DNA from 3 places in the Streptomyces sp. NPDC090741 genome. Region 1 is predicted to be linked to each of the others. Evidence: riboswitches for the same ligand, from Rfam matches in the RefSeq annotation. Region 1 holds a riboswitch; each other region holds the start of a gene.

Region 1 (3,266 bases):
TCGGCCACGACCTCCAGCTTGATCCAGTCCGTGCCCAGCGCCTCCCGCGCGAGGCGCGCCGTCAGCACCGCCTCGCCCGCCGTGAAGCACCCGGCGGTGTTCGGCAGCACCGCGATCCCCAGCCGGGTCAGCACCGACAGGACCGAGCCCTGGACCGTCGGGTCCAGCCGCCGCATCGCCACCGTCGTGAGCTCCGTACCGGACGCGATCAGCGCCCGTTCCAGGACGTCCAGGCTCGGCGCCCCGCCCGTCCCCATGATCAGACGGGACGAGAAGGTCCGGCCGCCCAGTACGAAAGCGTCGTCCGCCATCGCGCTCAGCCTCCCTGTACCGCGGTGAGGACCTCGACCCGGTCGCCCTCGCCGACCGGCGTGAGCGGCCACTGCCCGCGCGGGACCACGGTCTCGTTCAGTGCGGCCGCGACGCCGGACGGCGCCGCGGTCAGGGTGGCGACCACCGCGTCGAGCGTGGTGCCGGCCGCGATGTCGCGCGGCTCGCCGTTGACGGAGATGGTCATGCGTACGACTCCTGACGTGCGGCGGAGAACCGGCGCGGGGTGAACGGTCGGGCGATCTCCGGCAGCGTGCCGGTGGTCAGCAGCTCCGCCATCACGTCGCCGGTGAGCGGGGTCAGCAGCACCCCGTTGCGGTAGTGCCCGGTGGCCAGGTGCAGGCCGGGCAGGTCGGTCGGGCCGAGCAGCGGGGCGTTGTCCGGGGACCCGGGCCGCAGTCCGGCCCGGGTCTCGGTCAGCGGCAGTTCGGTGATGCCGGGCACCAACTCGTGCGCATCGCGCAGGAGCTCGTACACCCCGCCGGCAGTGACCGTGGTGTCCCAGCCGAGTTCCTCGCTGGTGGCCCCGATGACGAGCTCGCCGTTCTCGCGCGGCACCAGGTACACGTGGCTGCCGCGGACCACCGCCCGTACCGTCCGCGACAGGAACGGCGCGTATGCCGCCGGCACCGCGAGCCGCAGCACCTGCCCCTTCACCGGCCGTACCGGAGGCAGCACCTGCGCCGGTACGCCGGCCAGCCGGCCGCTGAGCGAGCCCGCGGCCAGGACCACCTGGTCGGCGCGCAGCTCCGTACCGTCGTCGAGCCGTGCGCCGACGGCTCGGTCGGCGGCGGTCAGCAGCCGTTCCGCGGCCGTCCGGCGGATCTCCACGCCGGCGCCCTCGCAGGCGGCCAGCAGCGCGGCCGCCAGCCGGCGCGGATCGACCTGGTGGTCGCCGTCCACGCGCAGCCCGCCCCGCACGCCGGGAGCCAGCATCGGCTCCAGGCGGCGGCACTCGCGGCCGGTGAGCCATTCGGACTCCAGACCGCAGCGGCGCTGGAGGGCGTGCAGTTCGCGCAGGTGCAGCCGGTCGTCGGCGTCGAGGGCCACGGCGAGGGTGCCGCAGGCGCGGTAGCCGATGTCCATCCCGCCGCTGGCCTCGGCCAGCTCGGCGGCGAACTCGGGGTAGCGGGCGGCCGAGGCGACGTTGAGGCCCAGCAGGGTCTCCTCGCCGTAGTGCAGCTCCGTGACGGCGGCGAGCATGCCGGCCGCGACCTGTGCGGCGCCGCCGCCGGGCGCCGGATCGGCGAGTACGGTCCGCAGCCCGCGCCGGGCCGCCCGCCAGGCGGTGACCAGGCCGATGATCCCGCCCCCGATGACGAGGACGTCGGATCCCGTGGCCCCTGTGGACCTCGTGGCCCGTGTGGCCGCTGTGGACCCTGTGGACCCTGTGGACCCTGGGGATCCCGCTTCGGATCCCTTCCGAGATGAGTGCATGGGCGTCCAGCCCCTCCCTTCGCCGGCATGACCCGGATCAGGTTCGTACGGTCGGAGGCCGCTCAGCCTCCCTCTCAGCCCGGTCCGCCCGGACTCCCGCGATAGGTACGGGCGCCAGCCTAACCCCGGCGCCGGGGGCGGGTAAGGCTGCCTCCCCGGCCGCCGCGCCGGGCCGCTGTTCCTGACGAAGCGTCAGATCGCTAGGGTGGGCGGTGTGAGCGAGCAGACGGAACAGACTCAGAGCGGCGTCGTCATCGTCGGCGCCGGAATGGCCGGGGTGCAGACCGCGGTCGCGCTGCGGGAGCAGGGGTGGCGCGGTCCCGTGACCCTGCTGGGCGCCGAGCCCCACCAGCCCTACGACCGGCCGCCGCTGTCGAAGGCGGTGCTGCTCGGCAAGGCCGAGGACTCCGCGTTCGACGTGGACTTCGAGGGGCTCGGCGTCGTGCTCCGGCTAGGGGTGGAGGTCACCGGGCTGCGGGCCGCCGAGCGCGAGCTGGACACCGAGGCGGGGCCGGTCCCGTACGAGGTGCTCGTCCTGGCGACCGGCGCCGAACCGCTGACCCTGCCCGGGTCCGAGGGCGTCCAAGGCGTGCACCTGCTGCGCACCCTGGACGACGCGGCCCGGCTGCGGCCGGTGCTGGCCCGGACCCCGGCGACCGTGGTGGTCGGGGCGGGCTGGATCGGCGCCGAGTTCGCCACCGCGGCGCGCACGGCGGGCTGCGCGGTGACGGTGGTCGAGGCGGCGGACCGGGTGCTGGCCGGGGCGCTGCCCGCGGAGGTCGCGGCCCCCATGGCCCACTGGTACGAGGAGGCCGGGGCCGCCCTGCTGACCGGGGCCAGGGTCTCCTCGGTGGAGTCCGGGCGGGTCCTGCTCGCGGACGGGCGGGAGCTGCCCGCGGGCGCGGTGGTGGTGGGCATCGGGGCCCGGCCGGCGACCCGGTGGCTGGCGGACTCGGGGGTCGAGCTCGGGCCGGACGGCGCGGTCGTGGCGGACGAGTACCTGCGCACCTCCCTGCCCGGGGTGTACGCGGTCGGCGACTGCGCGTCGTTCCCGTCGGCCCGCTACGGGGCGCGGCTGCTGGTGCACCACTGGGACAACGCCCTGCAGGGGCCGCGGGTGGTCGCGGCGAACATCGTGGCGGGGACCGCGGCGCAGGTCTACGACCCGGTGCCGTACTTCTGGTCGGAGCAGTTCGGGCGCTTCGTGCAGTACGCGGGGCACCACGCGGGCGCCGACGAGCTGCTGTGGCGCGGGGACCCCGCCGAGGCGGCGTGGTCGGTGTGCTGGCTCCGGGACGGGGCGCTGGCCGCGGTCCTGGCGGTGGGCCGGCCGCGCGACCTGGCGCAGGGGCGGAAGCTGATCGAGACGGGGGCCCCGGTGGATCCGGCCAAGGTCGCCGATCCCGCGGTCCCGCTGAAATCGGCGCTGGTCTAGCACCGTACGAGCCGGGTGCGGAGGAGGTCCGGGGGCCCGGACGGGTCGGCTCGGGTACCGGGTG
Region 2 (3,266 bases), on a different contig from region 1:
TGGGCGCCCGGGTGACCCTTGGCCAGGTCCGCCGCGTGCGCAGCGATCTTGTACGTGATGACGCCGGTCTTCACGTCGTCGCGGTTGGGCAGGCCCAGGTGCTCCTTCGGCGTGACGTAGCAGAGCATCGCGGTGCCCCACCAGGCGATCATCGCGGCGCCGATGCCGGAGGTGATGTGGTCGTACGCCGGGGCGACGTCCGTGGTCAGCGGGCCGAGCGTGTAGAACGGCGCCTCCTCGCAGATCTCCTGCTGGAGGTCGATGTTCTCCTTGATCTTGTGCATCGGGACGTGGCCCGGGCCCTCGATCATGGTCTGCACGTTGTGCCGCTTGGCGATCGTGTTCAGCTCGCCCAGCGTCTTCAGCTCCGCGAACTGCGCGGCGTCATTGGCGTCCGCGATGGAGCCGGGACGCAGGCCGTCGCCCAGCGAGTACGTGACGTCGTACGTCGCGAGGATCTCGCAGAGCTCCTCGAAGTTCGTGTAGAGGAAGTTCTCCTTGTGGTGCGCCAGGCACCACGCGGCCATGATCGAGCCGCCACGGGAGACGATGCCGGTCTTGCGGCGGGCGGTCAGCGGCACGTACGGCAGCAGCACGCCGGCGTGGACCGTCATGTAGTCGACGCCCTGCTCGGCCTGCTCGATGACCGTGTCCTTGTAGATCTCCCAGGTCAGGTCCTCGGCGCGGCCGTCGACCTTCTCCAGCGCCTGGTACAGCGGCACGGTGCCGATCGGGACCGGGGAGTTGCGCAGCACCCACTCGCGTGTGGTGTGGATGTTGCGGCCGGTCGAGAGGTCCATGACCGTGTCGGCGCCCCACTTGGTCGCCCAGGTCATCTTGTCGACCTCCTCCTCGATGGAGGAGGTGACGGCGGAGTTGCCGATGTTGGCGTTGACCTTCACCAGGAACCGCTTGCCGATGATCATCGGCTCGATCTCCGGGTGGTTCACGTTCACGGGAAGCACCGCTCGACCGGCGGCGATCTCCTCGCGGACGACCTCGGGGGAGACGTTCTCGCGGATCGCGACGTACTCCATCTCCGGGGTGATCTCACCGCGGCGGGCGTACGCGAGCTGCGTGACGGCTGCGCCGCCACGGCCTCGGCGGGGCTGGCGCGGGCGGCCCGGGAAGACCGCGTCGAGGTTCTTGAGGCCACCGCGCGGCGAGGTGTGCTTGATGCCGTCGTCCTCGGGGCGCACGGGTCGGCCCGCGTACTCCTCGGTGTCGCCGCGGCCGATGATCCAGTTCTCGCGCAGCGGCGGCAGGCCGCGCCGTACGTCGGTCTCGATCTGCGGGTCGGTGTACGGCCCGGACGTGTCGTAGAGCGTCACGTCCTTGCCGTTGGTGAGGTGGACCTGGCGGACCGGCACCCGGATGTCGGGGCGGGAGCCCGCCACGTAGCCCTTGTGCCAGCCCGGCTGGCGCTCGGTGCGGCCGTCGCCGTCCTGGCTGACGGCAGGCGTGCGTGCGTCATGAATGGTCATGAGACCTGATCTCCCTACGCCGGCATTACCCGGTAACAGGTTCGGCGGTCGACGCAGCCTCTTCCCGTACGCATGTGTGCTGCGTACGGTGATCAGCGCCCTCTCAGCCCGGTGCTCCGAGCTCCCGCGTTGTGCAAAGGTGCCCCCACGCTAGCGTCATCTGTGGCGTGCTGAACAGTGGGCCCCCTCAACTCTTGCGATGATCTGCCGGTGACGTCCTCGCCGCAGCCTCCCACCGAGCCCACCAAGCCCACGGGTCACACCGACCACGCACACGTGGGCCACGAGCATGCCCAGATCCCGGACCAGGGCCACTCCCACGGGCATTCCCACGGCCACGGACCGGCGGCCCCCGTCTCGAAGCACCTGCGCAAGGTCATCGCGGCGGTCCTGATCCCCTTCGCCGTCGCCGTCTTCGTCGGCATGGTGGTGCTCTGGCCGGGCGGCGCGCCCGCCCACGAGCGCTCCGGGGTGGGCTTCGACCGGCAGACCCAGCAGGGCATCGTCACCGAGCTCGAGCAGGTCGACTGCAAATCCGTGAACGCCTCGCAGGTGCCGACCACCGGCAGCGTCTCCACCCCGGAGGGGCGCGAGGCCAAGGCCGCGCAGACCGGCGAGTGCAAGAAGGCCACCATCGAGGTCACCACCGGACCCGACAAGGGCCGCACCTTCTTCGAGATCGTCCAGCCGGGCGCACCACGGCAGTTGGAGGACGGCCAGGAGGTGGTCGTCGCGTACGCGCCGGACGCGCCGCGGGATCTCCAGTACTCCGTGGTCGACGTGAACCGCAAACTGCCCCTGGCGGTGCTGGCTGCGTTCTTCGCGGTGGCGGTGGTCGTCGTCGGGCGGATGCGGGGCCTGTTCGCTCTGATCGCGCTGGTCGTCAGCTTCGGCGTGCTGACCCTCTTCATCCTCCCGGCGATCCTGCAGGGCTCGAACCCGCTGGTCGTCGCGGTCGTCGGGGCCAGCGCGATCATGCTCATCGCGCTCTACATGTGCCACGGCCTGAGCGCCCGTACCTCCGTCGCCGTTCTGGGCACGCTCGTCTCGCTGCTGCTGATCGGGCTGCTGGGCTCGGTGTTCGTCGACTGGGCGTTCCTCAGCGGGAACACCGACGACAACACCGGTCTGATCCACGGGCTCTACCCGGAGATCGACATGAGCGGCCTGCTGCTCGCGGGCATCATCATCGGATCCCTGGGTGTGCTGGACGACGTGACGGTCACCCAGACCTCGGCGGTCTGGGAACTCCACCAGGCCGACCCGTCGATGGGATCCCGCTCCTTGTACCGTGCGGCCATCCGGATCGGCCGCGACCACATCGCATCCGTGGTGAACACGCTGGTCCTGGCCTACGCGGGCGCGGCGCTGCCCCTGCTCCTGCTGTTCTCGATCGCGAACAGCAGCATGGGTTCGGTGGCCAACAGCGAGCTGGTCGCGGAGGAGATCGTACGGACCCTCGTCGGGTCGATCGGCCTGGTGGCCTCGGTTCCGGTGACCACGGCGCTGGCCGCGCTGGTGGTCTCCGCCGACCGGCCGGGATCCCCGGCCGGAGCGGCGGCTTCGGGGCCGGTCCGCGGCGGCCGGGGGCGGCGGCGCAAGCGCTGAGAGACCCGGGTGGCTCGGGGGCCCGGGGCGACTCGGCGCGTACGGCCCGCTCGGCTCGTACGGTCGGTCCGCTCGGCTCGTACGGCCGGCCCGCTCAGCCCGCGTTCTGCTCGTTCTGCTGGGGCTCGGCCAGGATCCGGTCCAGCGCCTCGTCGAGGTTCTCCTCGAAGTCGC
Region 3 (3,266 bases), on a different contig from region 1:
CGGCCGAACTGCCAGCCCTCGTCGGTCTTGATCCCGCGGCCGACGATCGCGGCCACGGGGTAGGCGAAGAACAGCCCGAAGAAGGCGAGGGGTACGGCCATCAGCAGGAGCCTGACAGCCGTACCGCGCGCGCTCTCCTTCACGGGAGTGCTCTCGCGTCCTACTTCACGACGAGCGAGGACCATGCCTTGACCCACTGCTCACGGTTCTTGGCGATGGTCTCGGGAGCCACGTTTTCCGGCTTCTCGATGACCACGCCGTGCTTCGTGAACAGCTCCGGCAGCTTCGCGTCCTTGACCACCGGGTTCACGAACATCTGGAGCGGCATGTCCTCCTGGAACTTCTTGCTCACCAGGAAGTCGAGGAGCGCCTTGCCGCCCTCCTCGTTCTTCGCGCCCTTGAGCAGGCCCGCGAACTCGACCTGTCGGAAGCAGGTGCCGGTGGCCACGCCCGTGGGGGCCTCGGCCGGCTGCGGCTCCCCGTACAGGACCTCGACCGGCGGGCTGGAGGCGTACGAGACGACCAGCGGCCGGTCGCCCTTGGCCTTCTTGCCGCCCGCGGAGCCGGAGAAGCGCTCGTTGTAGGCCTGCTCCCAGCCGTCGACGACCTCGACGCCGTTGGCCTTGAGCTTGCTCCAGTAGTCCTTCCAGCCCTCGTCCCCATACTTGCCGACGGAGGCGAGCAGGAAGCCGAGGCCCGGCGAGGAGGTCGCCGCGTTCTCGGTGACCAGCAGGTTCTTGTACTCGGGCTTGACCAGGTCGTCCAGCGTCTGCGGCGGGGCGAGCTTCTTGTCGGCGAAGTACGCCTTGTCGTAGTTGACGCAGATGTCGCCGGAGTCGATCGGGGTGACCCGGTGCTCCTTGTCGAGCACGTATTCGGGCTTCACGTCGGCCAGGCCCTTGACCTCGTACGGCGTGAAGATCCCGTTGTCGAGGGCGCGCGAGAGGAGCGTGTTGTCCACACCGAAGAAGACGTCACCGCGCGGGGAGCCCTTGGTGAGGATCTCCTGGTTGAGGGCGGCGCCCGCGTCCCCGGACTTCAGGACCTTGACGGTGTAGCCGCTCTGCTGCTCGAACTCCTTGAGGACCGTGTCGGTCACGTTGAAGGAGTCGTGCGAGACGAGCGTGACCGTCTTGGACTTCGGCGCCTCGCTCGCCCCGGCCGCGGACTCGTCCTTGGCCTTGCCGCCGCCGCACGCGGCGAGCGTGCTGACACCGAGGGCTGCGGCCAGCGCCGCACCCGCGATCTTCCTGGTGGTGCTCACGGAACATTCCTCCTGGGTTGACCAGGAGAAGACGCGGCCCTGCCCGGGCGCTCTCGTGGAGCGGAGCGCCCGGGCAGGGCGCAACAGCTTGAGGTGGTGACCGAACTTCCTACCCAGAATGACCTGGGCAAGGTTCAGAGGGTCTGCGGCGTGTTGCCGCACTCTCAGCGCTGTGGCGCTCCCCTGTCGGAATATGAATATGCAGATGTATGCCGGTCAGCCTACCGCTCGCTCGCGGCGAGCTGACCGCAGGCGCCGTCGATCTCCTGGCCGCGGGTGTCCCGTACGGTCACCGGCACGCCGTGGCGGGCGATGGCCTCCACGAAGGCCTTCTCGTCCTCGGGACGCGAGGCGGTCCACTTCGAGCCCGGCGTCGGGTTCAGCGGGATCAGGTTGACGTGGACGCGCTTGCCCTTGAGCAGCCGGCCGAGGAGGTCGCCGCGCCAGGCCTGGTCGTTGATGTCGCGGATCAGGGCGTACTCGATGGAGATCCGGCGGCCGGACTTCTCGGCGTACTCCCAGGCCGCGTCGAGGACCTCGCGGACCTTCCAGCGGGTGTTCACGGGGACGAGGGTGTCGCGCAGCTCGTCGTCCGGCGCGTGCAGCGAGACCGCGAGGCGGCACTTGAAGCCCTCGTCGGCGAAGCGCAGCATCGCCGGGACGAGGCCGACGGTGGAGACGGTGATGCCGCGCTGCGACAGGCCCAGGCCGTCGGGCTCGGGGTCGGTGAGGCGGCGGATGGCGCCGACGACCCGCTTGTAGTTGGCCAGCGGCTCGCCCATGCCCATGAAGACGATGTTGGACAGCCGGGCAGGGCCGCCGGGGACCTCGCCGTCGCGCAGCGCGCGCATGCCGTCGACGATCTGGTGGACGATCTCGGCGGTGGACAGGTTGCGGTCCAGGCCCGCCTGGCCGGTGGCGCAGAACGGGCAGTTCATGCCGCAGCCGGCCTGCGAGGAGATGCACATGGTGACCCGGTCGGGGTAGCGCATCAGCACGGACTCGACGAGCGTGCCGTCGTGCAGCTTCCACAGGGTCTTGCGCGTGGTGTCGTCGTCGCACGAGATGTGCCGGATGACGTTCATCAGGTCGGGCAGCAGCTCCTGCTGGAGCTTCTCCCGCGAGCCCGCCGGGATGTCGGTCCACTCGGCCGGGTCGTGCGCGTACCGGGCGAAGTAGTGCTGCGAGAGCTGCTTGGCCCGGAAGGGCTTCTCGCCGATCGCGGCGACCGCCTCGCGACGCTCCTCGGGCGTGAGGTCGGCGAGATGCCGGGGCGGCTTCTTGGCCCCGCGAGGGGCGACGAAGGTGAGCTCTCCCGGGACAGGGCGGGCCATGGCTGGTACTCCTCGTAAGACGAAAGGCGCGCCGCAGAAGCAGCGCGCCCTTCAAGAGTAACCGCCCGGACCCACCCGAAGCCTTCGTACGTACGTCGTACCAGCTCAGCGGGGCTGCCCTGGTGAACCGCCCGCCGGTCGGAAGCCGCGGGACCCGGTTTCAGCCGGTGCCGACGAAGGCGGCGAGCAGCAGCCACACCACCGGGGCGGTCGGCAGCAGGGAGTCGAGCCGGTCCATGATGCCGCCGTGGCCCGGGAGGAGCGTGCCCATGTCCTTGATGCCCAGGTCCCGCTTGATCATCGACTCACCGAGGTCGCCCAGCGTGGCGCTGACCGCGACCGCGAGACCGAGCAGCAGGCCCTGCCACCAGACGCCCCCGTCGATCAGGAACTCCATGCAGAGCGCGCCGGCCGCCATCGCGAAGGCCACCGCGCCGAACAGCCCCTCGCGGGTCTTGCCGGGGCTGATGCGCGGCGCCAGCTTGGTCTTGCCGAAGCGCCAGCCCACCGCGTACGCCCCGGTGTCGCTGACCACGGTCAGCAGCAGGAACGTGACCACGCGCTCCGGCCCGTCGTCGGCGGTGAGGAGCATCGCGACGAAGGTGGCCAGGAAGGGCACGTAGAACGCCGCGAAGACGCCCGCCGTGACGTCCTTGAGGTAGTCCTCG

The links. Region 1 has a riboswitch for thiamine pyrophosphate ahead of thiO (glycine oxidase ThiO). Riboswitches for the same ligand answer to the same signal wherever they lie in the genome.
Region 2: linked by a shared signal. The riboswitch ahead of thiC (phosphomethylpyrimidine synthase ThiC) and the one ahead of thiO (glycine oxidase ThiO) in region 1 are both predicted to bind thiamine pyrophosphate.
Region 3: linked by a shared signal. The riboswitch ahead of ACIQU4_RS00365 (thiamine ABC transporter substrate binding subunit) and the one ahead of thiO (glycine oxidase ThiO) in region 1 are both predicted to bind thiamine pyrophosphate.

Annotation. Positions count from the first base shown of each region.
Region 1 covers NZ_JBIVXF010000009.1:90,162-93,427, forward strand. The annotation lists gene ACIQU4_RS24085 (thiazole synthase) at 1-311, opposite strand, end outside; gene thiS (sulfur carrier protein ThiS) at 317-517, opposite strand; gene thiO (glycine oxidase ThiO) at 514-1,767, opposite strand; TPP riboswitch at 1,765-1,877, opposite strand; gene ACIQU4_RS24100 (NAD(P)/FAD-dependent oxidoreductase) at 1,982-3,202, shown strand.
Region 2 covers NZ_JBIVXF010000017.1:27,967-31,232, reverse strand. The annotation lists gene thiC (phosphomethylpyrimidine synthase ThiC) at 1-1,484, opposite strand, end outside; TPP riboswitch at 1,479-1,622, opposite strand; gene ACIQU4_RS34055 (YibE/F family protein) at 1,695-3,092, shown strand; gene ACIQU4_RS34050 (SsgA family sporulation/cell division regulator) at 3,187-3,266, opposite strand, start outside.
Region 3 covers NZ_JBIVXF010000001.1:87,054-90,319, forward strand. The annotation lists gene ACIQU4_RS00360 (ABC transporter permease) at 1-101, opposite strand, end outside; gene ACIQU4_RS00365 (thiamine ABC transporter substrate binding subunit) at 161-1,264, opposite strand; TPP riboswitch at 1,353-1,459, opposite strand; gene rlmN (23S rRNA (adenine(2503)-C(2))-methyltransferase RlmN) at 1,486-2,598, opposite strand; gene ACIQU4_RS00375 (phosphatidate cytidylyltransferase) at 2,759-3,266, opposite strand, start outside.